2 regions of the Streptomyces sp. NPDC054961 genome follow, and region 2 is predicted to be linked to the other one. Evidence: predicted binding sites of a transcription regulator. Region 2 holds the regulator's gene; the other holds the start of a gene.
The links. The regulator HrcA, encoded in region 2, represses chaperone genes, less so after heat shock. The targets are predictions, from matches to a motif close to TTNGCACTCNGNNNNNCNGAGTGCNAA.

Region 1 (14,404 bases), on a different contig from region 2:
TGCCGAGCACGTTGCGCGTGGTGTGCGCGGCGCCGCCGCCGAAGCCGACCAGGACACCGGCGGCGCCGGTGCGCATCAGGTGCAGGGCCGCGGTGTACGTGGCGCAGCCGCCCACGATGACCGGGACGTCGAGCTCGTAGATGAACTGCTTGAGGTTGAGCGGCTCGGCGGCGCCGGATACGTGCTCGGCCGACACCGTGGTGCCGCGGATCACGAAGATGTCCACACCCGCGTCGACGACGGCCTTGGAGAACTCGGCCGTGCGCTGCGGGGAGAGCGCGGCGGCGGTGACGACGCCGGAGTCGCGCACCTCCTTGATCCGCTGGCGGATGAGGTCCGCCTGGATCGGGGCCGCGTAGATCTCCTGGAGCCGGCGGGTCGCGGCGTCCTCGTCGAGCTCGGTGATCTCGTCGAGCAGCGGCTGCGGGTCCTCGTACCGGGTCCACAGGCCTTCGAGGTTCAGCACGCCGAGGCCGCCGAGCTCACCGATGCGGATGGCGGTCTGCGGGGAGACGACCGAGTCCATGGGAGCGGCCAGGAACGGGAGCTCGAAGCGGTAGGCGTCGATCTGCCAGGCGATCGAGACCTCCTTCGGGTCCCGGGTGCGACGGCTGGGGACGATGGCGATGTCGTCGAACGCGTACGCCCTGCGGCCGCGCTTGCCGCGCCCGATCTCGATCTCAGTCACGTGTGGTGGCCTTTCCTCTGGGTCTGCCCGTCCAGTATCCCCGAAGGGCGGGGAGCTGCGTCCCGGTGACCGCTGTACGGACGCGCGCGCCGGACCGGACGACCGCCCGGCGGACACGGCGAAGGGGCGGACCCGGATGGGTCCGCCCCTCGGTGCACCGCGCTGATCAGCCCTTGCGGGAGTAGTTCGGCGCCTCGACCGTCATCTGGATGTCGTGCGGGTGGCTCTCCTTGAGCCCCGCCGACGTGATGCGGACGAAGCGGCCGCGGTCCTGGAGCTCGGGAACGGTGCGGCCGCCGACGTAGAACATCGACTGCCGCAGACCGCCGACGAGCTGGTGCACGACCGCGGAGAGCGGGCCGCGGTACGGGACCTGGCCCTCGATGCCCTCGGGGATGAGCTTGTCGTCGCCGCCCACGCCCTCCTGGAAGTAGCGGTCCTTGGAGAAGGACTTGCGGTCGCCGCGGGACTGCATCGCGCCGAGCGAGCCCATGCCGCGGTACGACTTGAACTGCTTGCCGTTGATGAAGAGCAGCTCGCCCGGGGACTCCTCGCAGCCCGCGAGCAGCGAGCCGAGCATCACCGTGTCGGCGCCCGCGACCAGGGCCTTCGCGATGTCGCCGGAGTACTGCAGGCCGCCGTCGCCGATGACCGGGACGCCCGCCGCCTTGGCCGCGAGCGAGGCCTCGTAGATGGCGGTGACCTGCGGGACGCCGATGCCGGCGACGACGCGGGTGGTACAGATGGAGCCGGGGCCGACGCCGACCTTGATGCCGTCGCAGCCGGCGTCGATGAGCGCCTGGGCGCCGTCACGCGTCGCGATGTTGCCGCCGATGACGTCGACCGTCGAGTTCGACTTGATCTTGGAGACCATGTCGCCGACGAGGCGGGAGTGACCGTGGGCCGTGTCGACGACGATGAAGTCGGCGCCGGCCTCGATCAGGGCCTGGGCGCGGTCGTACGCGTCGCCCGCGACGCCGACGGCCGCGCCGACGAGCAGCCGGCCGTCCTTGTCCTTGGCGGCGTTCGGGTACTTCTCGGCCTTGACGAAGTCCTTGACCGTGATGAGGCCCTTGAGGATGCCGGACTCGTCGACGAGCGGCAGCTTCTCGATCTTGTGGCGGCGCAGCAGCTCCATGGCGTCCACGCCGGTGATGCCGACCTTGCCCGTGACCAGCGGCATCGGGGTCATGACCTCGCGCACCTGGCGGCTGCGGTCCGACTCGAAGGCCATGTCGCGGTTGGTGACGATGCCGAGCAGCTTGCCGGCGGGGTCGGTGACCGGGACGCCGGAGATGCGGAACTTCGCGCAGAGCTCGTCGGCCTCGCGCAGGGTCGCGTCCGGGTGCACCGTGATCGGGTCGGTGACCATGCCGGACTCGGAGCGCTTGACCAGGTCCACCTGGTTGGCCTGGTCGACGATGGAGAGGTTGCGGTGCAGGACGCCGACGCCGCCCTGGCGGGCCATCGCGATGGCCATGCGGGCCTCGGTGACCTTGTCCATGGCGGCGGAGAGCAGCGGGACGTTCACGCGCACGTTGCGGGAGATCAGGGAGGAGGTGTCGATCGCGTCCGGGGACATGTCCGACACGCCGGGCAGCAGTAGCACGTCGTCGTACGTGAGGCCGAGTGTGGCGAATTTGTCGGGCACTCCAGTCTCACTACTGCCGTTCACAGTCATGACACCTTCCCAAATGGTCTTGCTCAGCGCGGATGTCCATGCTAACGGGATCCCGACGCGTCTCATTCCACGACCAAGGTCAAGCCCAAGATTTGTCGCTTCCTACGACGGCCGGCCCGGCGAACCGGGACGGACCGCCGCGAAGGTCCTCCGGCTCGCCGCCGGGTCTACTGCTCGGCGAGTGCGCGGAGCCGGCTGAGCGCCCGGTGCTGTGCCACGCGCACCGCCCCGGGGGACATGCCGAGCATCTGCCCGGTCTCCTCGGCGGTCAGCCCGACGGCGACGCGCAGGACGAGGAGCTCGCGCTGGTTCTCCGGCAGGTTGGCCAGCAGCTTCTTGGCCCAGGCCGCGTCGCTGCTGAGGAGCGCGCGCTCCTCCGGCCCCAGGGAGTCGTCGGGCCGCTCCGGCATCTCGTCGGAGGGCACGGCCGTGCTGCCCGGGTGGCGCATGGCGGCCCGCTGCAGGTCGGCGACCTTGTGCGCGGCGATGGCGAAGACGAAGGCCTCGAAGGGGCGCCCGGTGTCGCGGTAGCGCGGCAGGGCCATGAGGACGGCGACGCAGACCTCCTGCGCCAGGTCCTCCACGAAGTGGCGGGCATCACCGGGGAGCCGCGAGAGCCGGGTGCGGCAGTAGCGGATCGCGAGGGGGTGCACGAAGGCCAGCAGATCGTGCGTGGCCTGCTCGTCGCCCTCGACCGCGCGGCGTACGAGCGCGCCGACGGTCCCGTCACCGCCGCCGCTCCTGGCGGCGGCCGCCCGGCCGGTGGGTCCTGTGGCCCCGGGGGGCCCCTGGGCCTCGTCGTCGCGCATCAATCCATGGTGCCTTGGCGCCGGAGTATTCGCGGCACTGCGGTCCGTGTTGTGCGTCGAAGCGTTATGAGCCGAGGCGTTACGAGGGGTGGGTGCACCGGAACTCATGCTCTGGCCCTCCCCTCCCGCTCGGCCGAATCGTTGCCGCGGCGACATCTCCAAGGATGCGCCACACCCTCAAGCATGCGGCATCGCGCACGAAGCGACACGTCCCCCGGATTGTGCCCCGCCAATCCCCGGCTTCGCACCGAGGTTCGACGAAGCGGCCGACGCGATGTCGGCGGCCCGGCCGCGGCGCCGCCGGCCGGTGAGGGCCGGCGGTCGTGCGGTCAGCGGACCAGGCCCCAGCGGAAGCCGAGCGCAACGGCGTGCGCCCGGTCCGAGGCTCCCAGCTTCTTGAACAGACGGCGGGCGTGCGTCTTGACCGTGTCCTCGGAGAGGAAGAGCTCGCGCCCGATCTCCGCGTTGGACCGGCCGTGGCTCATGCCCTCCAGCACCTGGATCTCGCGCGCGGTGAGCGTGGGCGCGGCGCCCATCTCGGCCGAGCGGAGGCGGCGCGGGGCCAGCCTCCAGGTCGGGTCGGCGAGGGCCTGGGTCACCGTGGCCCGCAGTTCGGCGCGCGAGGCGTCCTTGTGCAGATAGCCCCGGGCCCCGGCGGCGACCGCGAGGGCCACCCCGTCCAGGTCCTCGGCGACCGTCAGCATGATGATGCGGGCGCCGGGATCGGCCGAGAGCAGCCGGCGAACCGTCTCCACACCGCCGAGGCCGGGCATCCGCACGTCCATCAGAATCAGATCGGAACGGTCGGCACCCCAGCGGCGGAGGACTTCCTCGCCGTTGGCAGCCGTCGTCACACGCTCGACGCCGGGCACGGTGGCAACCGCGCGACGGAGCGCCTCTCGGGCAAGCGGGGAGTCGTCGCAGACGAGGACGGATGTCATGACCGCCCTCCGCAGCTGCTGATGCGCGTCACCTTGAGCCTCCAGGCTGGTACGTATCGTCACCTGTGCGGTCGATGTCCCCAGACACCTGTCCGAGAACTTATTGGTTCAACCGCCTTCGCACTCTCAACGATGGTCACTCGAAAGAGTTACGGGTCGGACGGACACCTTCGGCACTCTACGTGAGGAAGCGAACACGAGGCGGGCACCACTCCCGGCGTGTCCTCCAATTGGCGTTATGCCCTATTTGGCGGCTTTCCTTCCGTTTGGCGCATGTCTGAGGCTAGATTCCCAATGAGTCATATTTACATCTACTAGGACAGTAGGTGTGGAGACATGGACCGTATCCGCCTCAGTACCGGCACCAAGAGGGACTACCCATGGCAGATTTCTCCCGCCTCCCCGGACCGAACGCCGACCTCTGGGACTGGCAGCTGCTGGCTGCCTGCCGCGGGGTCGACAGCTCCCTCTTCTTCCACCCGGAAGGCGAGCGGGGCGCGGCCAGGAGCGCGCGTGAGGCCTCGGCTAAAGAGGTCTGCATGCGCTGCCCGGTGCGCTCGGAATGCGCCGCGCACGCCCTCGCCGTCCGCGAGCCCTACGGGGTGTGGGGCGGCCTCACCGAAGACGAACGCGAGGAACTGATGGGCCGCGCCCGGCACCGCCTGATCCCCGCGGCGACCTCGATCGGACCGATCGCCCCGCACTGAGCCAGGGCCGGGGGAAACGTCCGAAGGAACGTTTCTCTCCGCCACCGCCGCACGCACGGGCGGCCCGTCACCGGACGGGCCGCCACCCGGTCGGCCGTACCGCCGTACGGTCTTTCACCCGGCGGCCCGCTCCGGCCGCCCGGCTCAACGCCGCGCCGCCCGCTCCAGCTCCCCCAGGGTCGCGGCCACCGCGGGCACCCGGGCCAGGTCGGGCAGGGTCAGCGCCACGACCTCGCGCTCGACGGCCGGTTCCACGACGAGGGTGCTCACGCCCTTGGCCCGTACGGACTCCACCGCCAGCTCCGGCAGGACCGCCACGCCGAGACCGGCCCCGACCAGCCCGACCACGGCCGGGTAGTCGTCGGTGGCGAAGTCGATGCGCGGGGTGAAGCCGACGCCCTCGCACACCTCCACCAGATGGCGGCGGCAGCGCGGGCAGCCCGCGATCCAGGGCTCCTCGGCCAGCTCCGCCATGCCCACCCGCCCCGCGCCCGCCAGCCGGTGGCCGTCGGGGACCAGGCCCACGAGCCGGTCGGTCAGCAGCGGCCGGACCACGAGGTCCTCCCACTCGGCCGCCGACCCCGGGGCTCCGCCGTAGCGGAAGGCCAGCGCGACGTCGCAGTCGCCCTCGCGCAGCATCTCCACCGAACGCGGCGGCTCGGCCTCGACCAGCGAGATGCGGGTTCCCGGGTGCGCGGCGCGCATCGCCGCCAGCGCGGTGGGCACCAGGGTGGAGCTGCCGCTCGGGAAGGAGACGAGCCGGACCCGGCCCGCGCGCAGCCCGGCGATGGCCGCGACCTCCTCCTCGGCGGCGGTCAGCCCCGCGAGGATCCCGGCGGCGTGCCGGACCAGCGCCCCGCCCGCCTGGGTGAGCCGCATCTCGCGGCCGGCGCGGATCAGCAGCGGGGTGCCGGCGGACTGCTCCAGCGCCTTCATCTGCTGGGAGACGGCCGGCTGGGTGCAGCCGAGTTCGCGGGCGGCCGCGGAGAAGGAGCCGGTTCCGGCGACAGCGCGCAGAACGCGGAGATGACGTGCCTCGATCACCCCTCGAGTATAAGGGCCGCTTTGATGACCGCGCGAATAGTCCCGTGCCGCCTTTGGGGCCATTCGGCTAGCGTGTCCCCATGCATCTGATCTCCGTGAACCTCGGTCGTGCCACGGCCGTCGATTACACCGACGCGGAGGGCGGGCTGACCGGTCACGGCAAACGCCCCGTCCCCGGCCCCGTACGGATCTTCGCGCCGGACCCCGACGGGGCCGCGGCCAGCGGGGTCGAGGGTGACGACGTCTGCGACCGGCGCCATCACGGCGGCCCGCACAAGGCCGTGTACGCGTACGCCCGCGAGGACCTGGACTGGTGGGGCCGCGAGCTGGACCGCGCCCTGCCCGGCGGGATCTTCGGCGAGAACCTCACCACCTCCGGCCTCGACGTGAACGGCGCGCTGCTCGGCGAACGCTGGCGGGTCGGCGCCGGCCTGGTCCTGGAGGTGGCCTCGGCCCGCATTCCGTGCCGGACCTTCCAGGGCGCGCTCGGCGAGAGGTCCTGGGTCAAGCGGTTCACCCGGGAGGCCCGGACGGGTGCGTACCTGCGGGTGGTCCAGGAGGGGACGGTCTCCCCCGGCGACCCCATCGAGGTGGTGCACCGCCCGGACCACGAGGTGACCGTGGGGTTCTGGTTCCGCGCCGTCACCACCGAGCGGGAGCTGCTGCCGCGCATCCTGGCGGCGGGCGCCGCGCTGGAGCCGAGCGCGCGGAACAAGGCGCTGGCCCATGTGGAGCAGCAGCGGACGCGCGGGGAACGGGAACGGGCACGGGTCCCGGCCCCGGGCCACGGGCAGGGCCGGGAGCGGGAACTGGAGCAGCCGGCGAAGTAGCGCCGCCCGCAAGGGCACTGACGGGGAGGCCGGTCCGGGGGCCTATCCGGAACCTGGTAGGGGCGGCGGGCGCCGGGGCGGCTAGGTTGCGCGTATGACGACTGCGTTGATTACGGGATCCACGGCGGGCATCGGCGCCGCCTTCGCCCGGCGGCTCGCCGCCCAGGGGCACAACCTCGTCCTGGTGGCCCGGGACACCAAGCGGCTCGGTGAGCAGGCCACCGAACTGCACGACCGGCACGGCATCGAGGCCGAGGTGCTGGCCGCCGACCTCTCCACCGAGGAGGGCATCTCGGCGGTCGAGAAGCGCCTCGGCGACCGCAAGCACCCGGTGGACCTGCTGGTCAACAACGCCGGCTTCGGCAACAAGGGCCGCTACCTCGAGGTCTCCATGGCCGACGAGCTGACCATGATCAAGGTCCACGTGGAGGCCGTGCTGCGGCTGACCTCGGCGGCGACCGGGTCGATGCGCTCGCGCGGGCGGGGCGGCGTGATCAACGTGGCCTCGGTGGCCGCCTTCCTGCCCCGCGGCACCTACGGGGCGAGCAAGGCCTGGGTCGTGCAGTTCACCCAGGGCGCGGCGAAGGACCTGGCCGGTTCGGGCGTACGGCTGATGGCGCTGTGCCCCGGTTTCGTGCGCACCGAGTTCCACGAGCGCGCCGGCATGGGCACGGACAACATCCCCGGCTGGATGTGGCTCGACGCCGACAAGCTGGTGGCCGCGGCCCTCGCCGACCTGGCCCGGGGCAAGACGGTGTCGATCCCGGACCCCCGGTACAAGGCGCTGATGGGCATCGTGAAGCTGACCCCGCGCGGACTGCTGGGCGGGGTTTCCTCGCGTACGGGCCGCAAGTACGGACCGCAGTGACCGATGAGTAAACACGGCAAAAAGGTGAAATCTCCCTAGACTGGACGTGTCCCATCCAGCGCGGGAGGCGACGCGATGACATTCGTACAAGTAATCGATTACGAGACCACGCGGTTCGACGAGATGAACGCGCTCATCGACCGCTGGGCCGAGCAGGCGAGCGGCAGGCGCACGGTCACCCACACCCTGATCGGCAGGGACCGGGACTCCGAGACCCACTACCTCGACCTCGTCGAATTCCCCTCGTACGAGGAGGCGATGAGGAACTCTCAGCTCCCGGAAACCGACCGGATGTTCCAGGAGATGGTGGCTCTCTGCGAGGGCATGCCGAAGTTCATGAACCTCGACGTGGTCCGCGACGAGTACCTCAACAAGCTGGTCGCGACACGGATGATCGAAGAGATCGCGGGCAAGGGGAACTTCGACGTCATCGAAGAGTGCGTCGCGGCCGACTACGTCACCCACGACATCATGCAGAGCGGGGACCGGGGCAACGGCCGGGAGGGCCTGGCCACGACCATCGGCATGTGGCGGGACGCCTTCGACTTCACCTTCGACATGACGCGCCAGATCGCCGAAGGGGACTGCGTCACCACGCTCTGGGACTGGAAGGGCACCCACAAGGGCGAGTTCATGGGGGTCGCACCGACCGGCAAGGAAGTCTCCATGTCGGGCTCGACGACCTGCCGCCTCGAGAACGGCCAGATCGCGGAAGACTGGTGGTACTACGACGCGCCGGGGCTGATGCGGCAGATGGGCATGATGCCCGGATAGCCGTCGGCCGGAAGGCCGTCGAGAAGGCCGTCGGGAAGGCCGCGGAGAAGGCCGCCGAGAACGACAGAGCCCCGGTCACCACCGCTTGGCAGCGGTGACCGGGGCTCTGCCACGACTACTGACGAGGTCAGTGGCTGTGGCCGTGGCCGCCGTGACCGGCGTCGGCCTCTTCCTCGGCCGGCTTCTCGACGACCAGGGTCTCGGTCGTGAGCAGCAGGGACGCGATCGAAGCGGCGTTCTCCAGCGCGGAGCGGGTGACCTTGACCGGGTCGATGACGCCGGCCTTGACCAGGTCGCCGTACTCGCCGGTGGCGGCGTTGAAGCCCTGGCCCTTGTCGAGCTCGGCGACCTTCGCGGTGATGACGTAGCCCTCGAGGCCGGCGTTCTCCGCGATCCAGCGCAGCGGCTCGACGGCGGCGCGGCGCACGACCGCGACACCGGTGGCCTCGTCGCCGGTCAGGCCGAGGTTGCCCTCGAGGACCTTGACGGCGTGGACGAGCGCGGAGCCACCGCCGGAGACGATGCCCTCCTCGACCGCGGCGCGGGTCGCCGAGATGGCGTCCTCGAGACGGTGCTTGCGCTCCTTGAGCTCCACCTCGGTGGCGGCGCCGACCTTGATGACGCAGACGCCGCCGGCGAGCTTCGCCAGGCGCTCCTGCAGCTTCTCGCGGTCCCAGTCCGAGTCGGTGGACTCGATCTCGGCCTTGATCTGGTTGACGCGGCCGAGGACGTCATCGGACTTGCCGCCACCGTCGACGATGGTGGTGCCGTCCTTGGTGATGGTCACGCGGCGCGCGGAACCGAGCACGTCCAGACCGGCCTGGTCGAGCTTGAGGCCGACCTCCTCGGCGATGACGGTGGCACCGGTGAGGGTGGCCATGTCCTGGAGCATCGCCTTGCGGCGGTCACCGAAGCCGGGCGCCTTGACGGCGACGGCGTTGAAGGTGCCACGGATCTTGTTGACGACGAGGGTGGAGAGCGCCTCGCCCTCGACGTCCTCGGCGATGATCAGGAGCGGCTTGGTGCCACCGGCCTGGATGACCTTCTCCAGCAGCGGCAGGAGGTCCTGGATCGAGGAGATCTTGCCCTGGTTGATCAGGATGTACGGGTCGTCGAGGACGGCCTCCATACGCTCCTGGTCGGAGACCATGTACGGCGAGAGGTAGCCCTTGTCGAAGGCCATGCCCTCGGTGAACTCCAGCTCGACGCCGAAGGCGTTGGACTCCTCGACGGTGATGACACCGTCCTTGCCGACCTTGTCCATCGCCTCGGCGATGAGCTCGCCGATCTGGGCGTCCTGCGCGGAGAGCGAGGCCACGGCGGCGATGTCGGACTTGTCCTCGATCGGGCGGGCGGTCGCGAGGAGCTCCTCGGACACGGCCTTGACCGCGAGGTCGATGCCCTTCTTGAGGGCGGCCGGGGAGGCACCCGCGGCGACGTTGCGCAGACCCTCGCGGACCAGCGCCTGGGCCAGCACGGTGGCGGTGGTGGTGCCGTCACCCGCAACATCGTTGGTCTTGGTCGCCACCTCCTTCACGAGCTGCGCGCCCAGGTTCTCGTACGGGTCGTCCAGCTCGACCTCGCGAGCGATGGTGACACCGTCGTTCGTGATGGTGGGAGCACCGAACTTCTTGTCGATGACGACGTTGCGGCCCTTGGGGCCGATCGTCACCTTGACCGTGTCGGCAAGCTTGTTGACGCCGCGCTCGAGGGCGCGACGAGCGTCCTCGTCAAACTTAAGAATCTTCGGCATGGGAGCGGTTCAGCCCTCTCGTTGCGATCCCCGGCCGCTCACCGCGACCGCCTAGAACGAACTACGCCCCTCGCCGCCCGGCATCAGCAGGGGTGACCAGGGGCGTAGCTCAAAACAAAACTGGAGAAGTGACTTACTTCTCGACGATCGCGAGCACGTCGCGGGCCGAGAGGACGAGGTATTCCTCGCCGTTGTACTTCACTTCGGTGCCGCCGTACTTGCTGTACAGCACGACGTCGCCGACGGTGACGTCCAGCGGAAGTCGCTGGCCGTCCTCGAAGCGGCCCGGGCCCACCGCGAGGACGACGCCCTCCTGGGGCTTCTCCTTCGCGGTGTCCGGGATGACCAGGCCAGAGGCCGTGGTCTGCTCGGCGTCGAGCGGCTGGACCACAATGCGGTCCTCGAGCGGCTTGATGGCAACCTTGGAGCTGGTGGTCGTCACGATCCGACCTCCCCCTTCGGAGATCCGGGGTTAACTGTCTGAGGTGGCGACCAGGTCGATCCGTCGTCGCGGGTGCCGGATCTGCCTGTCGCTGTGTTGGCACTCACCAGGGGCGAGTGCCAGACGCGAGACTATTCCGGCGATTAGCACTCGGTCAAGCGGAGTGCCAATACGCGCCGCTGTTTCTGCCCGTCCGGGTCGCCCCGGGCCGCCCCGGAACCCCGTCAGGGGCCCCGCCCGGACCCGCCCGGAACCCCTGCGGGGACCCGCCCCGGCCGGTACCTGGACCCGGCCCGGCGTCCCCCTGAGGCATCGCGGACGCGCCCCGCGCCCACCGGGCACACTGACCGGTTTCGGCCCGTGCCCACCCGGCCCCGCACCGGATCCGGCCCGGAACCACCCCGGGCGGGGACCAGGATCCCGCCCCGTGGCCGGCCCCGCCCCCGCACCGGAACCACCCCCGGCGCCGGCCCCGGATCCGGTCCGGCGGGCGCTCGGGGCGGCCCCGGCGGGCGTCGCCCCCGGGTCCGGCGGGGGCCCGGCCCGGCGCCCCCTGACCGGCTCGCGCGGATCCACCGGCGCTCGAGGTGCGGGGCGGCGCGCGGGGGCGGCGCCCGGGGCCGGGGCCCGGGGAAAGGCGTCCGGTATGTGAGGCTTGGGGCATGCGCCTCCTGGTCGTCGAAGACGAAACGGGCCTCGCCGAATCGCTTCGGCGGGGCCTCTCCGCCGACGGCCACTGGGTCGACCTCGCCCACGAGGGCCACCGCGGCCTGGACCTGGCCCTCACGGGCGGCCCGTACGACGCCGTCGTCCTCGACCTGATGCTCCCGGGCCTCTCGGGCTTCGAGATCTGCCGGCGGATGCGCGCCCACGGCGACCCGACCCCCGTCATCATCCTGACGGCCAAGGACGGCGAGTACGACGAGGCCGAGGGCCTCGACGCCGGCGCCGACGACTACCTCACCAAGCCGTTCTCCTTCGTCGTCCTCGCCGCCCGCCTGCGCGCGGTCACCCGGCGCGCCGCGGGCCCCGCGCAGCCCAGCATCCTCCAGGCCGGCGACCTGACCCTCGACCCGCGCGGCCGGCGCTGCCGGCGCGGCCCGCACGAGATCGAGCTGACGGCCCGCGAGCTCGGCGTGCTCGCCTGCCTGATGGGGCAGCCCGGCCGGGCCGTCGCCAAGCAGGACATCCTGGACGAGGTCTGGGACACCCCGCACGGCATCGACCCGAACATCGTCGAGGTCTACGTCTCCTCGCTCCGCCGGAAGATCGACGTCCCCTTCGGTCGCCGCTCGATCCTCACCGTCCACGGCACCGGCTACCGGATGGCCCCGGACGGTGGCTAGGCCCCGTCCCCCGTCCGGCACCGGGCCCCCGTCCGGCACCGGCCCCCCGTCCGGCACCCCTCACCCGTCCGGCTCCCCTCACCCGTCCGGATCCCGGTCCGGCTCCCGGTCCCCGTCCCGCGCCCGGCGTCTCGGCAGCCTGCGGGCGCGCGCCGCCGCGGCCGCCGCCCTCGCGATGGCCGCCGTGCTCGCCGCCGGCGGCCTGTGGCTGTACACCGTGCTGCGCGCCAACCTCATCGAGAACACCACCGCCCGCACCGAGCTCGCCGCCCGCAAGGTCGCCTCCCAGACCGACACCGGGACCCTCCCGGCCGCCGGCCGGCTGCCCGCGCCGGAGGGCGGGGTCGACCTGGTCCTCGTACGGGACGCGAACGGCCGGACCGTGGCCACCAGCGGGGACCCGGAGGACGCCCCGGAGCTCACCGGGCTGCGCCCCCCGCCGCCCGGCGACGACTCCCGCTCGGCCGTCCTGCCGGCCGCGCACCCCGGCACGGAACGGCGCGTGGTGGTCGCCGTGGCGGCGCCCGGCCCGCCGGGGGCGCGCCACCCGCACACCGTCTACGCCATGACCGTCCTCGGCGACGTCGACGACGCGAACCGGGCGGTCGCCCTCGGCCTGCTGGCCGGGGCTCCCCCGCTGATCGCCTTCGCGGCGGCCCTGGCCTGGTGGGTGACGGGGCAGGCGCTGCGCCCCGTCGGTGCGATCCGCGCCGAGCTCGCGGCGGTCACCGCGAGCGAGCTGGACCGGCGGGTCCCCGATCCGGGCGGGGCCGACGAGATCGCCCAGCTGGCCCGGACCGTCAACGACACCCTCGACCGGCTGGAGCGCGGCGACGCCCGGCAGCGGCAGTTCACGGCCGACGCCTCCCACGAGCTGCGCAACCCCCTCGCGGCCGTCCGCTCGCGGCTGGAGGTGGCTCTGCGGGACCCCGACCGGGAATCGGTGGCGGCCGCGCTGGCCGACACCGAACGGCTCCAGGGCATCGCGGCCGACCTGCTCCTGCTGGCCCGCCTCGACGGCGGGCCCGCGCCGCGCTCCGAGCCGGTGGACCTCGCGCTGCTGGCCGCCGAGGACCTGGCGCGGCGCCCCGGCCCCCGGGTCCGGCTCCGGCTGGACGCGCGGGCCCCCGTACCGGCCTCCGGGGATCCGGAGCGGCTGGAGCGGGCGCTGGCCAACCTCGTGGACAACGCCCTCCGGTACGCCCGCACCGAAGTCACCGTCAGGGCGTCCGCGGACGGCGACGGCTGGGCGCTGCTGGAGGTCACCGACGACGGGCCGGGCATCCCGGAGGCGGACCGGGACCGGGTCTTCGAGCGGTTCGTACGGCTGGACGCGGACCGGGGCCGGGCCAGCGGCGGCACCGGCCTGGGCCTGGCCATCGCCCGGGAGATCGCCCGGGCGCACGGCGGCGACCTCCGCGCGCTCCCCCCGTCCGGCGGCACGGGTGCCCGGCTGGTGCTCCGGATCCGTGCTCCCCGGCCCTGAGGGCCGTTCGGCACGCCGTCCGCCGTGCCGTCCGCCGTGCCGTTCGCCCTGAAAGGCGCTTCAGGATCCTCAGGTTTCCTTCAGCACTCCTGCCTCAGCATCGACAAGCATGAGTGCGCACCGCAGGAAGCCCCAGGAACCGCAGGCTCAGGGCCGTGGCCGGAGCCGGGGCCCGGCCCAGGCCCCCGCGTCCCGGCGCCGCAAGCCCTCGCGCCGGGCCCGCCTCACCCGCACGCTGCTGGCGACCGGCTGCGCGCTGGTGGTCGGCGCGGGTGCCACCGCCTGGTACCTGTACGAGGACCTGGCCTCCAGCATCGGCAGCTCGAAGGCCCTCGACGGGGCCGAGAAGTCGAAGTACGGCGATACGAACATCCTGCTGATGGGGCTGGACAGCCGCCGCGACCAGAACGGCGAGCCGCTGCCGGAGGAAGTCCTCGACAAGCTGCACGCGGGCAGTTCGAACATCGGCGGCTACAACACCAACACCCTGATCCTGCTCCACGTGCCCGGCGACGGGAGCAGGGCGAAGGCCTTCTCGGTGCCGCGCGACGACTTCGTCGAGCTGCACGGCGTGCCCGGATTCACCGGCAAGGCCAAGGTCAAGGAGGCGTACGGCCGGGCGAAGGCCGCCGTCGAGGACCGGCTCTCGGCCCAGGGGGTCAAGGACCGGCGGCAGCTGGAGCTGGAGGGGCGCGAGGCGGGGCGCAAGGCGGAGATCGAGACGGTCCGCACCTTCCTCGGCGTGCCGATCGACCACTTCGCCGAGCTGAACCTGGCCGGCTTCTACCACCTGGCGGACGCGCTGGGCGGCGTACCGGTGTGTCTGAAGAACCCCACGAAGGACGGTTTCTCGGGCGCCGACTTCCCCGCGGGTCCGCAGACCCTCGACGGGCAGCAGTCGCTGGCCTTCGTCCGGCAGCGGCACGGGCTGGCCATGGGCGACCTGGACCGGACGAAGCGGCAGCAGGCCTTCCTGGCGGGTGCGACGCACAAGCTGAACCAGGCGGGCACCTTCACGGACCCGATGAAACTGAT
Region 2 (14,404 bases):
CCTCCATGCACGTGATCATCGACGCGGCGAGCGTGGACACCGGGATGCGGCTGCGGGACGACCACCTGCGCTCCGCGGACTTCCTGGACGCGGCCCGTCATCCGACGGTGGAGTTCTACAGCGAGCGTTTCATCCACCACAGCGGCAGCCGGTGGTCGGTGGCGGGCGCCCTGACCCTCCACGGGGTCAGCCGGTCGGTCACCCTGGACACCCAGTACCTGGGCCTGGGCACGGGTCTGGAGGGGGAGGCGAGGGCGGCCTGCCGGGCGACGGCGGAGCTGCAGCGCGAGGACTTCACGGTGAACTGGCAGTCGATGCTGGCGCACGGGATCGCGGCGATCGGTTCGGGCGTCGAAGTGGCGCTGGACGTCCAGGCCGTGCACAAGGCCTGACCGGGTCCGGCTCCGGTGCCGGGGCGGGTGCCGGGGCCGGAGTCGTGGAGCCGCCTACGGGGCTTCGAGCCAGCCGTCGTACTCGGTGGCGAGATCGTCCAGAGCGGCGGTGTCGAGCCGTTCGTGCGGGTCCTCGACCACCACCAGCCACTGGGCGTCCTCGGCATCGTCCTCGCCCGCCAGGGCATCACGGACCAGCTGGGGTTCCTCCGGGAGTCCGAAGCGGTCGACCACCTCCCGCGCCACCTCCTCGGCGGCGTCGCGGTCGGGCAGGACCAGTACATGTCGCACGTTCACCCGGTCATTCTCGGCTACGGGGAAGAGGCCGCCGAGCGAGGGGCTGTCAGTACGGCGTGGGATGCTGGATCCGATGGCCACCAGGAAGAATTCCACCGACGATCTGCTCGCCCCGTTCACCCTCGCGGTGGGGCAGGAGGATCTGCTGCTCGACCGCGCGGTGCGGGACGTGGTGACCGCGGCCCGTGCCGCCGACGCCGACACGGACGTGCGCGATCTCAACTCCGAGCAACTCCAGCCCGGCACGCTGTCGGAGCTGACCAGCCCCTCGCTCTTCTCGGAGCGCAAGGTGCTGATCGTGCGCAACGCGCAGGACCTGTCCGCGGACACGGTCAAGGAGGTCAAGGCGTACCTCGCCGCGCCGTACGAGGAGATCAGCCTCGTCCTCCTGCACGCCGGGGGAGTCAAGGGCAAGGGGCTGCTGGACGCGGCGCGCAAGGCGGGCGCCCGCGAGGTCGCCTGCCCGAAGATGACGAAGCCCGCGGACCGGCTGTCGTTCGTGCGGGGAGAGTTCCGCACGCTGGGGCGCTCCGCGACGCCCGAGGCCTGCCAGACGCTGGTCGACGCGATCGGCAGCGATCTGCGGGAGCTGGCCAGCGCGGCGGCGCAGCTGTGCGCGGACGTCGAGGGCACGATCGACGAGGCCGTGGTCGGCCGCTACTACACCGGCCGCGCCGAGGCTTCGAGCTTCACGGTCGCCGACCGGGCGGTCGAGGGCCGGACGGCGGAGGCGCTGGAGGCCCTGCGCTGGTCCCTGTCCACGGGGGTGGCGCCGGTCCTGATCACCAGCGCGCTGGCGCAGGCGGTACGGGCGATCGGGAAGCTGGCCTCCGCCCCGCGGGGAGCCCGGCCCGGGGACCTCGCGCGTGATCTCGGCATGCCGCCGTGGAAGATCGACCGGGTCCGGCAGCAGATGCGGGGGTGGTCGGCGGATGGGGTCGCGGACGCGCTGCGTGCGGTTGCCGATGCCGATGCGGGAGTGAAGGGCGGGGGCGACGACCCCGAGTACGCGCTGGAGAAGGCCGTCGTCGCGGTGGCCCGCGCGGCCAGACCGCAGCGAGCCTAGTCCGCCCCGGCGCCGACCGCCCTGCCGCGCCTGCCGGCGCGGCGTCTGGCGCCAGTGGGACCGGGCGGTGTCGCGGGCTCTGCCCCGGCCTGGGTGACCGGCTCCGCCCGAGGTTTCCCCGGGCTCCGCCTCAGACACCGTGCCCCGATCGCGGCCGGCCTTGACCTGCCCGGCGCCGCGCTCCGGCTCCGTGCCCCGGCCCCGGCCCCGTGCCCTGGCTCTGGCCCTGTGCCTCGGCTCCGGCCCTGTGCCCTGGCTCTGGCCCCGTGCCCTGGCTCTGACCCCGTGGCTCGGCTCTGGGCCTGTGCCTCGGCTCCGGCCCCGTGCCCTGGCCTTGGCCTCGTGCTCCGGCCCTGGCCTCGGCCTCGTGCTCCGGCCCTAGCCTTGGCCCCCCGTGCCCTGGCCCTGGCAGCGGGGCGGTCGGCGGCGCCGCCGACCACTGCCCCCAACGCCAGGCACCGCGCCTCGCCCGGCCCCGCCGCTTGCGCAGCGTGAGACGCCCCCCGCCCGCGCAGCGCGAAGGCCCCGGGCGTCGCCCTGGGGAAGGGGGACGGCCGGGGCCTTCGGTTGTTGCTTGGGTTGCGCCGCACCCGCGTGGCGAACGCTTCGTGTGCGGCGCGGAGTGCCGGTCGGGAGCGGGAGAGAGGGCCCGCTGGATCCCTGCCCGGCGATCACATCAGAGCTCAGCCCTGAAGGGAGGCAACCTTGGTGGCCAGCGCCGACTTCTTGTTGGCGGCGGCGTTCTTGTGGATGACACCCTTCGAGACGGCCTTGTCGAGCGCACGGGAAGCGGCGCGGGAAGCCACGGTGGCCTTCTCGACGTCACCGGCGACGACGGCCTCGCGGGCCTTGCGGATCGCGGTCTTGAGCGAGGACTTGACGGCCTTGTTGCGCAGGCGCGCCTTCTCGTTCGTCTTGTTCCGCTTGATCTGGGACTTGATGTTCGCCACGAAAGAGCCTTTGCAGGTTCAGAGATTTGATCTTCGGATTGTGTCCCGGAAGCTTAGAGGGCATACGAGACACAGCTGCTCAGGCTACCAGGCGCGCTCCGACCGGCCCAAACCGAGCGCATTGCCCGGTCCATGGGACCATGGAAGCCTGCGTACAGACCCACTTCGCGCAGACCGACGCCCACACTCGTTCCGACTGCGACCCGAGAATCAGGACACTGCGTGCCCGCGATCCCCAGCCACGTGCCCGAGCCGAGCCGTACCGACCCGGCGCTGATCCGCAATTTCTGCATCATCGCGCACATCGACCACGGCAAGTCGACCCTCGCCGACCGGATGCTCCAGCTCACCGGCGTGGTGGACTCGCGGCAGATGCGTGCCCAGTACCTCGACCGCATGGACATCGAGCGTGAGCGCGGCATCACGATCAAGTCCCAGGCGGTCCGACTGCCCTGGGCGCCGACCACGGGCGAGGACGAGGGCAAGACCCACATCCTCAACATGATCGACACCCCGGGGCACGTCGACTTCACCTACGAGGTCTCGCGTTCCCTCGCCGCCTGTGAGGGCACGGTGCTCCTGGTGGACGCCGCCCAGGGCATCGAGGCGCAGACCCTCGCCAACCTGTACCTGGCGATGGAGAAGGACCTGGCGATCGTCCCGGTCCTGAACAAGATCGACCTGCCGGCCGCCCAGCCGGAGAAGTTCGCCGAGGAGCTCGCGAACCTGGTCGGCTGCCAGCCCGAGGACGTTCTGCGCGTCTCGGCGAAGACCGGTCTCGGTGTGGACGCACTGCTCGACAAGATCGTCGCGACGGTCCCGGCACCCGTCGGTCCCAAGGACGCCCCGGCCCGCGCGATGATCTTCGACTCGGTCTACGACTCGTACCGCGGCGTCGTCACCTACGTCCGTGTCGTCGACGGCCAGCTCAACAAGCGCGAGCGCATCCGGATGATGTCGACCGGCGCCACGCACGAGCTGCTGGAGATCGGCGTCTCCTCCCCGGAGATGACCCCGGCCGACGGAATCGGCGTCGGCGAGGTGGGTTACATCATCACCGGCGTGAAGGACGTCCGTCAGTCCAAGGTCGGTGACACCATCACCAGCCTGAACAACGGCGCGACCGAGGCCCTCGGCGGTTACAAGGACCCGCGTCCGATGGTCTTCTCGGGCCTGTACCCGCTCGACGGCTCGGACTACCCGGACCTGCGCGAGGCCCTGGACAAGCTGCAGCTCAACGACGCCGCGCTGGTCTACGAGCCGGAGACCTCGGCGGCGCTCGGCTTCGGATTCCGCGTCGGCTTCCTCGGCCTGCTCCACCTGGACGTGGTGCGCGAGCGCCTGGAGCGCGAGTTCGGCCTGGACCTGATCGCCACCGCGCCGAACGTGGTCTACCGCGTCGTCATGGAGGACGGCAAGGAGGTCACGGTCACCAACCCGAGCGAGTTCCCCGAGGGCAAGATCTCGGACGTGTTCGAGCCGGTCGTGCGGGCCACCCTGCTCGCGCCCTCCGAGTTCATCGGCGCGATCATGGAGCTCTGCCAGCAGCGCCGCGGCACCCTCCTGGGGATGGACTACCTCTCCGAGGACCGCGTCGAGATCCGCTACACGCTCCCGCTCGCGGAGATCGTCTTCGACTTCTTCGACCAGCTGAAGTCCAAGACGCGCGGTTACGCCTCCCTCGACTACGAGCCCACCGGCGAGCAGGCCTCCGGACTGGTCAAGGTCGACATCCTGCTGCACGGCGACAAGGTCGACGCCTTCTCCGCCGTCACGCACAAGGACGCGGCCTACGCCTACGGTGTGCGCCTCGTCGCCAAGCTGCGCGAACTCATCCCGCGGCAGGCCTTCGAGATCCCGATCCAGGCGGCCGTCGGCTCGCGCGTCATCGCCCGCGAGACCATCCGCGCCATCCGCAAGGACGTGCTCGCCAAGTGCTACGGCGGCGACATCTCCCGTAAGCGGAAGCTGCTGGAGAAGCAGAAGGAAGGCAAGAAGCGCATGAAGATGGTCGGCTCCGTGGAGGTCCCCCAGGAGGCCTTCATCGCCGTCCTCTCCAGCGACGAGTCCGGCGGCAAGAAGAAGTAGTCCTGGACGCGCAGCAGGCCCCCGTGCTCCGGCGCGGGGGCCTGCCGCGTTACCGGGGGTTGCCGGGCCCCGTCGTGGAACGCCGCCCGCCCGTCGCCGGGACGTCGCGGCCCGCCGCGTCGTGGAAGCGGGCACGGTTCGTTGTGGAACGCGGACACGCTTCGTTATGAATCGGCGTCCCAGGGCCTCTTACGCGCCAGCCGGAGGGCCCCTAGTCTGATCACTGCTCGTTGGTTACTCGCCAGTTACAAGCCCTGACTCAGCCACCCACCCTGACCCACCACCCAGTCAGTCCGCCCCTGTGATGAACAGGCCCTGCCGCGTGGTCCGGAGGATGTCCGTGAGCGACACACAGACCTTGATCGAGAACCGCCCGCCCACCGTGGCGACCCTCTTCCTGGAGCGTGTCGCCGCCACGCCGAACGCCGAGGCCTACCGCTACCCGGTGCCCGCCGCCGACGGGCAGGGTGGACCGGACGACTGGAAGTCGCTCAGCTGGGGGCAGGCCGCGGAGCGGGTTTTCGCCATCGCGGCGGGGATCGTCGACCTCGGGATCCAGCCGGAGGACCGCGTCGCGCTGTCCTCCAACACCCGGGTCGAATGGATCCTCGCGGACCTCGGCGTGATGTGCGCCGGCGGCGCCGTCACCACCATCTATCCGAGCACGAACGCCGAGGAGTCGGCGTTCATCCTCTCCGACTCCGAGAGCCGGATCCTGATCGCCGAGGACGCCGGGCAGCTGGCCAAGGCCCGCGCGCGCCGCGCCGACCTGCCCGAGCTGGCCCACGTGGTGGTCCTGGAGGCGGCCGACGCCGTCGCCGCCGAGGGCGACCCCGAGGGCTGGGTGCTGTCCCTCGCCGATCTGGAGGCGCGCGGCCGCGAGTACCTCGCCAAGCACCCCGAGGCGGTCAAGGAGCGGATCGCGGCCATCACCGCCGACCAGCTCGCCACCCTCATCTACACCTCCGGCACCACCGGCCGTCCCAAGGGCGTGCGGCTGCCGCACGACAACTGGTCGTACATGGCCAAGGCCACCGTCGCCACCGGCCTGATCACCAAGGACGACGTCCAGTACCTCTGGCTGCCGCTCGCGCACGTCTTCGGCAAGGTGCTCACCTCCGGCCAGATCGAGGTCGGGCACGTCACCGCCGTCGACGGCCGCATCGACAAGATCATCGAGAACCTGCCGATCGTCCAGCCGACCTACATGGCGGCCGTTCCGCGCATCTTCGAGAAGGTCTACAACGGGGTCGCGGCCAAGGCCCGGGCCGGCGGCGGGGCCAAGTACAAGATCTTCCAGTGGTCGGTGGGCGTCGCCCGCGAGTACGCCAAGGTCACCCAGGACAACTTCCGTCGCACCGGTAACGCGAGCGCCCCCTTCGGCCTCGCCACCAAGCACAAGATCGCCGACACCCTCGTCTTCTCCAAGCTCCGCGAGGCCTTCGGCGGCAACCTGCGCGCCGCCGTCTCCGGCGCCTCCGCGCTGGCCCCCGAGATCGGGTACTTCTTCTCCGGCGCCGGCATCCACATCCTGGAGGGCTACGGACTGACCGAGTCCAGCGCCGCCTCCTTCGTCAACCCCGGTGAGGCCTACCGCACCGGCACCGTCGGCAAGCCGCTCCCCGGCACCGAGGTCCGCATCGCCGACGACGGCGAGGTCCTCCTGCGCGGCCCCGGCATCATGCAGGGCTACCACCGGCAGCCGGAGAAGACCGCCGAGGTCCTGGAGGCCGACGGCTGGCTGCACACCGGGGACATCGGCGAGCTGTCGCCGGACGGCTACCTGCGGATCACCGACCGGAAGAAGGACCTGATCAAGACCTCGGGCGGCAAGTACGTCGCCCCGGCCGAGATCGAGGGTCAGTTCAAGGCGATCTGCCCCTACGTCTCCAGCATCGTCGTCCACGGCGCCGACCGGAACTTCTGCTCCGCGCTCATCGCCCTCGACGAGCCGTCCATCCTCGTCTGGGCCGCCGAGAACGGGCTGGAGGGCAAGACGTACGCGCAGGTCCTGGCCGCGCCGGAGACCAACCGGCTCATCGAGACCTACGTCCAGACCCTCAACGAGGGCCTCCAGCGCTGGCAGACGGTCAAGAAGTTCCGCCTCCTGCCGCGCGACCTCGACGTCGAGCACGGCGACCTCACGCCCAGCCTGAAGCTGAAGCGGCCGGTCGTCGAGCGTGAGTTCAAGCACCTGATCGACGAGATGTACGAGGGCTCGCGCGAGGCGTAGCGCCTGCGGCGAGCCGTGCGGGGCGGGGCGGCGGACCGCCCCGCACGGCCCTCCCCCTGATCCGGGCAGGCCCCGGATGCGTGCCCTCGCGCGGGCGGCATCCGGGGCCTGCCTGTACACCCTGCGGGCGGCTGTCGAGCCTCTGCCCTGGCCGGGCAGGGACCTGCCGTGAGGCCTCTGCGGGCGGCTGTCGGGCGTCTGCCCGGGCCGACGCAGGGACCCGCTGTGCGCCTCTGCGGGCGGTTGTCGGGCGTCCGTCCGGGCTGGCGCGGGACCTGTCGTGTGCCCCTGCGGGCGGTTGTCGGGCGTCTGCCCGGGCCGACGCAGGGACCCGCTGTGCGCCTCTGCGGGCGGCTGTCAGGCCTCTGTCCGGGCTGGCGCGGGGACCTGTTGTGTGCCCCTGCGGGCGGCTGTCGGGCATGTGCGCGGGCCGGGCGCGGGGGCCTGCTGTGCCCCTGCGGGCGGCTGTCGGGTATCTGCGCGGGCCGGGCGCTGGGATCTGTCGTGTGCTCCTGTGGGCCGGTCTTCGGGGGTTCGTGCCACGGTGTGTGCCGCGGGCTTCTCCGGCTGCCGCGGGGCCGGGATTCGCCGGCGGGGCCGGTCCGGGCCGCCCGGGGCGGTTCGTGCGGGGCGGACGTGCCCGGCGGGTGCGGGACAATGGGGGCATGCCTTCCGCACTGCCCGACGGTGACCCCATGCCCGAAGACGGCTCGCTGCCGTCGCACGCCCTGGAGGGCGCCGGGGAGCGGCCGCTCGGGTTCTACCTGCACGTCCCGTACTGCGCCACGCGCTGCGGGTACTGCGACTTCAACACCTACACGGCCACCGAGCTGCGGGGTACCGGAGGCGTGCTCGCCTCCCGGGAGAACTACGCCGACACCCTGATCGACGAGGTCCGCCTGGCCCGGAAGGTCCTCGGGGACGGCCCGAGGGCCGTCCGCACGGTGTTCGTCGGCGGCGGCACGCCGACGCTGCTGCCCGCCGCCGACCTCGTCCGGATGCTCGCGGCGATCCGCGAGGAATTCGGGCTGGCCGAGGACGCCGAGGTCACGACCGAGGCCAATCCGGAGTCGGTGGACCCGCAGTACCTGGCGGAGCTGCGGGAGGGCGGGTTCAACCGGATCTCCTTCGGCATGCAGAGCGCCAAGCAGCACGTCCTGAAGGTCCTGGACCGTACGCACACCCCCGGGCGGCCGGAGGCCTGCGTGGCGGAGGCGCGGGCGGCCGGCTTCGAGCACGTGAACCTGGACCTGATCTACGGGACCCCGGGGGAGTCGGACGACGACTGGCGGGCCTCGCTGGAGGCGGCGCTGGGGGCCGGGCCGGACCACATCAGTGCCTACGCGCTGATCGTCGAGGAGGGCACCCAGCTCGCGCGGCGGATCCGCCGCGGCGAGGTCCCGATGACCGACGACGACGTCCACGCGGACCGGTACCTGATCCTCGACTCGGTGATGGCCGGGGCGGGCTACTCCTGGTACGAGGTCTCGAACTGGGCCACGACGGACGCCGGGCGCTGCCTGCACAACGAGCTGTACTGGCGCGGGGCCGACTGGTGGGGCGCGGGTCCGGGCGCGCACTCGCACGTGGGCGGCGTGCGGTGGTGGAACGTGAAGCACCCCGGCGCGTACGCGGCCGCGCTGGCGCAGGGGCGGTCCCCGGGCGCCGGGCGCGAGCTCCTGTCGCAGGAGGACCGCCGGGTCGAGCGCATCCTGCTGGAGCTCCGGCTCGTGGACGGCGTCCCGCTGTCCCTCCTCGCCCCCGCCGGCCTCGCCGCCGCGGGGCGGGCACTGGCCGACGGTCTCCTGGAGCCGGGCCCGTACGGGCAGGGGCGCGCCGTACTGACGCTGCGCGGCCGCCTCCTGGCCGACGCGGTGGTCCGCGACCTGGTCGACTAGACCGTCCGTCTCGCCGTCTCGCCGTCTCGCCGTCTCGCCGTCCGTCCGGCCTTCCTTCCGTCCGTCCGGCCGCGAGGGGGCCCGCCGGAAGCGTGGCGACGGGCCGGCCTTCTCCGGCCGCGCCGCGCCGCGCCGCGCCGGGGCGTCTAGGGCGCCGTCACGTGGTCGATGAGGTGTTCCACCGCGCCCAGGAGCGTGGGTTCCAGGTCCTTGTACGAGGTCACCCGCGACAGGATGTGCTGCCAGGCGGCGCCGGTGTTCGGGGGCCAGCCCAGGGCGTGGCAGATGCCGGTCTTCCAGTCCTGGCCGCGGGGGATCACCGGCCAGGCCGCGATGCCCAGGGCGGACGGCTTCACCGCCTGCCAGACGTCCACGTACGGGTGGCCCACGATCAGGACGTCGGGGGAGGTCACCGAGGCGGCGATGCGGGATTCCTTCGTGCCGGGGACCAGGTGGTCCACCAGGATCCCCAGGCGGGCGTCCGGGCCCGGGTCGAAGTCCGCCACGATGGCCGGGAGGTCGTCGATGCCCTCCAGGTACTCCACCACCACGCCTTCGATCCGCAGGTCGTCGCCCCAGACCCGTTCCACGAGTTCGGCGTCGTGGCGGCCCTCGACGTAGATCCGGCCCGCTCGCGCCACCCGCGCCCGCGCGCCCGGGACGGCCAGCGAGCCGGAGGCGGTGCGCAACGGGGCGGAAGGGCCGCGGGCGGGGCGGGTGAGGGTGACCACCGCGCCGTCCAGGAGGAACCCGCGGGGTTCCAGCGGGAAGACCCGGCGCTTGCCGAAGCGGTCCTCCAGGGTGACCGTGCCCGCCTCGCAGCCCACCACCGCTCCGCAGAAGTCCGTGCCCGCCACCTCGACCACCAGGTCCGGGTCGGCCGGCACCTCCGGGACGGGCTTGGCCCGCTTCCACTGGGGGGTCAGGTCGGGGGAGTAGTCACGCATCCGGCCGAGGGTAGGAGAACGGGCGGCCTCAGGGCGCCGACACGCCGAAGCGGGCCGCCAGTGTGGCGCGTTGCGCACGGACGAAGTCCGCGTCGACCACCGCTCCGTGACCCGGCACGTACAGAGCGTCCTCCCCGCCCAGGGCGAGGAGCCGGTCGAGGGCCGCCGGCCACTGGCGGGGCACGGCGTCCGGACCGGCCTGGGGATCGCCCGATTCCTCGACCAGGTCGCCGCAGAAGACGACCTCGCGGGTTCCGGGGACGAAGGCGGCCAGGTCGTGCCGGGTGTGGCCCGGGCCGACGTTCGCCAGCAGCACCTGCACCCCGCCCAGATCGAGCGTCCACTCGCCCGACACCAGGTGCCGGGGGAGCACCAGGAGCTCCACCGCCTCGGCGGCCTCGGCCTCCGCGAGGCCGTGCCGGACGGCCTCGGCCCGCAGGTCGTCGTGGCTGACGGACAGCAGGTTGTCGAGGCCGACCGGACCGTAGACCTGCGCGCCGGCGAACACCGCCCCGCCCAGCACGTGGTCGAAATGTCCGTGTGTGAATGCGATATGGGTCACGCGGCGGCCCGCCAGCCGCTCGGCCTCGGCCCGCACCCGCGCACCCTCCCGTACGGATGAACCGGGGTCGATCAGGAGGGCCGAATCCTCGCCCACCACCAGTCCCACGGTGCAATCCCACACCGGCAGGCGGCGTCGGCCGGCCCGTTCGGTGAGCCGTTCCCAGCCCGCCTCTTCCCAACGCACGTCCATACCGCGACGCTACCTTGGCGGCCCGCCCTTGCTAGCGGTGTACCACCCCGCCGTACACTGACCGGGGGATGTCTGGCACTCGAATGCGCAGAGTGCCAATGAGCCGCCCGCGAACGACGAGACGATGGAGGTGTGCGCGATGCTCAGCGAACGCAGACTCGAAGTGCTGCGCGCCATCGTCCAGGACTACGTCGGGACGGAGGAGCCGGTGGGCTCCAAGGCGCTCACCGAGCGGCACCGGCTCGGCGTGTCGCCCGCCACCGTGCGCAACGACATGGCGCTGCTGGAGGAAGAGGGCTACATCGCCCAGCCCCACACCAGCGCCGGCCGGATCCCCACCGACAAGGGCTACCGCCTCTTCGTCGACAAGCTGGCGGGGGTCAAGCCCCTGTCCACGCCCGAGCGCCGGGCCATCCAGAACTTCCTCGACGGCGCTGTGGACCTCGACGACGTGGTCGGCCGGACCGTGCGGCTGCTCGCGCAGCTGACCCGGCAGGTCGCCGTCGTCCAGTACCCGAGCCTGACCCGCTCCACCGTCCGGCACGTGGAACTGCTCTCGCTGGCCCCGGCCCGCCTGATGCTCGTCCTCATCACGGACACCGGCCGGGTCGAGCAGCGGCTCGTCGACTGCCAGACCCCCTTCGGGGAGGCCTCGCTCGCCGACCTGCGGGCGCGCCTCAACAGCCGTGTCGTCGGCCGCAGGTTCACCGACGTGCCGCCGCTGGTGCAGGACCTTCCGGAGTCCTTCGAGGCCGAGGACCGGGCGACGGCCAAGGCCGTCCTCGACACCCTTCTCGAAACGCTGGTGGAGGAGGCGGAGGAGCGGCTGATGATCGGCGGCACCGCCAACCTCACCCGTTTCGGACACGATTTTCCCCTGACGATCAGGCCGGTGCTCGAAGCGCTGGAGGAGCAGGTCGTGCTCCTCAAGCTGCTGGGCGAGGCCAATGAGTCGGGAATGGCCGTAAAGATCGGGCATGAGAATGCCTACGAGGGACTGAACTCCACGTCCGTCGTCTCGGTCGGCTACGGTTCGGGCGGCGAAGCAGTCGCCAAACTCGGCGTGGTCGGACCGACCCGCATGGACTACCCCGGAACGATGGGAGCGGTACGCGCAGTGGCACGTTACGTCGGACAGATCCTGGCGGAGTCGTAAGTGGCCACGGACTACTACGCCGTTCTCGGCGTGCGCCGCGACGCATCGCAGGACGAGATCAAGAAGGCCTTCCGCCGCCTCGCGCGTGAACTCCACCCGGACGTGAATCCGGACCCGAAGACGCAGGAGCGCTTCAAGGAGATCAACGCGGCGTACGAGGTGCTCTCGGACCCGCAGAAGAAGCAGGTCTTCGACCTCGGCGGCGACCCGCTGTCCTCTTCGGGCGGCGGTGGCGGAGCGGGTGGCTTCGGGGCGGGTGGCTTCGGCAACTTCTCCGACATCATGGACGCCTTCTTCGGCCAGAGCCAGCAGCGCGGACCGCGTTCGCGGACCCGCCGCGGCCAGGACGCGATGATCCGCCTCGACCTGGAACTGGACGAGGCCGCCTTCGGCACGACCAAGGACATCCAGGTCGACACGGCCGTCGTCTGCACCACCTGCTCCGGCGAAGGGGCCGCCCCCGGCACCTCGGCGCAGACGTGTGACATGTGCCGCGGCCGCGGTGAGGTCTCGCAGGTCACCCGGTCCTTCCTGGGCCAGGTCATGACCTCGCGCCCCTGCCCGCAGTGCCAGGGCTTCGGCACCGTGGTCCCGACCCCGTGCCCCGAGTGCGCGGGCGACGGCCGGGTCCGCTCCCGCCGCAGCCTGACGGTCAAGATCCCGGCCGGCGTCGAGAACGGCACCCGGATCCAGCTCGCGGGCGAGGGCGAGGTCGGCCCCGGCGGCGGCCCCGCCGGCGACCTGTACGTGGAGATCCACGAGCTGCCGCACCCGACCTTCCAGCGGCGCGGGGACGACCTGCACTGCACGGTCACCCTCCCGATGACCGCGGCGGCCCTGGGCACCAAGTGCCCGCTGGAGACGCTGGACGGCATGGAGGAGATCGACATCCGGCCCGGCACGCAGTCCGGCCAGGCGATCCCGCTGCACGGGCGGGGCGTCACCCACCTGCGCGGCGGCGGGCGCGGCGACCTGATCGTGCACGTCGAGGTCACCACCCCGGGCAAGCTGGACCCGGCGCAGGAGGACCTGCTGCGCCAGCTGGCGAAGCTGCGCGGCGAGGAGCGGCCGCTCGGCCAGTTCGCGCCGGGCCAGCAGGGGCTGTTCAGCCGGCTGAAGGACGCCTTCAACGGGCGCTGAGCCGCGCGCGCGGCCGCGTACGGCACCCCGTCCGCGAGCGCGGGGGAGAACGACCGCGAGCCCGGTCCGGGGAGGCCCCGGACCGGGCTCGTCGCATGGCGCCGACGGGTTTCGGGCACCCCGGTGAAGCGGACTATGCCAGGCGAATGCCGTGATTCGGCCCCGTGAGCGGGACATGGCACGATGCAGACCATGTCCTCCGCACCGAACGGTCTCTTCGTGTACCCGATCGTGCAGGCTCCCATGGCAGGCGGCGCGTCCTGCCCGCCGCTCGCCGCCGCCGTGTGCGAGGCGGGCGGGCTGGGCTTCCTGGCCGGGGGGTACAAAACCGCCGACGGCATGTACCAGGAGATCAAGCGGCTGCGCGCGCTCACCCGCCGCCCGTTCGGCGTCAACCTCTTCATGCCGCAGACCGGATACGTGGACCCGGCCGCCGTGGAGGCGTACCGCGGCCAGCTCGCCGGCGAGGCCAGCTGGTACGAGATCTCGCTCGCCGAAGAGGACATCATCGGCACCAGCGACGACGGCTACGACGCCAAACTCGCCATTCTCATCGAGGACCCGGTCCCCGTGGTCTCCTTCACCTTCGGCCTGCCCTCGCCCGCCGCCTTCACCTGCCTGCGCAAGGCCGGTACGTACACGATCGCCACGGTCACCTCCGTGGAGGAGGCCCGCGCCGCCCAGGAGGCGGGCGCCGACGCCGTGTGCGTCCAGGGCATGGAGGCGGGCGGCCACCAGGGCACCCACCGCGACGACCCCCAGGCCGACGGCACGGCGGGCCTGGGACTGCTCGCGCTCGTGGCGCAGGTACGGGAGACCGTGGCCCTCCCGATCATCGCGGCGGGCGGGCTGATGCGCGGCTCGCAGATCGCCGCGCTGCTGGCCGCGGGCGCGGAGGCGGCGCAGCTCGGCACGGCGTTCCTGGCCTGCCCGGAGTCCGGGGCCGACCCCCTGCACAAGAAGGCGCTGACCGACCCGCTGTTCGTCCGCACGGAGATGACCCGGGCCTTCTCGGGGCGCCCGGCCCGCGGACTGGTCAACCGGTTCATGCGCGAGCACGGCCCGTACGCCCCCGCGGCCTACCCGCAGGTGCACCACCTGACCTCGCCGCTGCGCAAGGCGGCCGCGGCGGCCGGGGACCCGCAGGGCATGGCCCTGTGGGCGGGCCAGGGGCACCGGCTGGCGCGGACGATGCCCGCGGGCGAGCTCGTCGAGGTGCTCGCGGCGGAACTCGCCGCGGCACAGAACGCGTTGAAGACAAGGCAAATGAGGAGTGCGTCATGACCGCCCCCGTGTTCGTGGTCGAAAAGGTCCCCGCGGGACCGGAGTTCGTCCTGGACGGCCCCGAGGGCCGGCACGCGGTATCAGTGAAACGGCTGTCCCCGGGCGAGGCCCTGGTCCTGGCCGACGGCCGGGGCGGCTGGGCCGAGGCCGTCGTGACGGCGGCCGAGGGCAAGGACCGCCTCGTGGTCCGCGTGAACGG

Region 1: groES (co-chaperone GroES) is a predicted target of HrcA. The motif match lies at 10,681-10,707, and genes of this name have one in related genera.

Annotation. Positions count from the first base shown of each region.
Region 1 covers NZ_JBSGWY010000009.1:156,004-170,407, reverse strand. Annotated here, with positions in the region: gene ACWF9Z_RS12135 (GuaB3 family IMP dehydrogenase-related protein) at 1-688, opposite strand, end outside; gene guaB (IMP dehydrogenase) at 855-2,369, opposite strand; gene ACWF9Z_RS12125 (sigma-70 family RNA polymerase sigma factor) at 2,537-3,178, opposite strand; gene ACWF9Z_RS12120 (response regulator transcription factor) at 3,508-4,119, opposite strand; gene ACWF9Z_RS12115 (WhiB family transcriptional regulator) at 4,500-4,826, shown strand; gene ACWF9Z_RS12110 (LysR family transcriptional regulator) at 4,971-5,870, opposite strand; gene ACWF9Z_RS12105 (MOSC domain-containing protein) at 5,951-6,700, shown strand; gene ACWF9Z_RS12100 (SDR family NAD(P)-dependent oxidoreductase) at 6,795-7,568, shown strand; gene ACWF9Z_RS12095 (ester cyclase) at 7,644-8,342, shown strand; gene groL (chaperonin GroEL) at 8,470-10,095, opposite strand; gene groES (co-chaperone GroES) at 10,229-10,537, opposite strand; gene ACWF9Z_RS12080 (response regulator transcription factor) at 11,200-11,883, shown strand; gene ACWF9Z_RS12075 (sensor histidine kinase) at 12,059-13,369, shown strand; gene ACWF9Z_RS12070 (LCP family protein) at 13,479-14,404, shown strand, end outside.
Region 2 covers NZ_JBSGWY010000030.1:54,285-68,688, reverse strand. Annotated here, with positions in the region: gene ACWF9Z_RS25005 (YceI family protein) at 1-392, shown strand, start outside; gene ACWF9Z_RS25000 (hypothetical protein) at 447-689, opposite strand; gene holA (DNA polymerase III subunit delta) at 763-1,755, shown strand; gene rpsT (30S ribosomal protein S20) at 2,439-2,705, opposite strand; gene lepA (translation elongation factor 4) at 2,928-4,793, shown strand; gene ACWF9Z_RS24980 (AMP-dependent synthetase/ligase) at 5,134-7,026, shown strand; gene hemW (radical SAM family heme chaperone HemW) at 7,692-8,924, shown strand; gene ACWF9Z_RS24970 (DUF3097 domain-containing protein) at 9,071-9,871, opposite strand; gene ACWF9Z_RS24965 (MBL fold metallo-hydrolase) at 9,900-10,625, opposite strand; gene hrcA (heat-inducible transcriptional repressor HrcA) at 10,765-11,781, shown strand; gene dnaJ (molecular chaperone DnaJ) at 11,782-12,921, shown strand; gene ACWF9Z_RS24950 (nitronate monooxygenase) at 13,114-14,205, shown strand; gene ACWF9Z_RS24945 (16S rRNA (uracil(1498)-N(3))-methyltransferase) at 14,202-14,404, shown strand, end outside.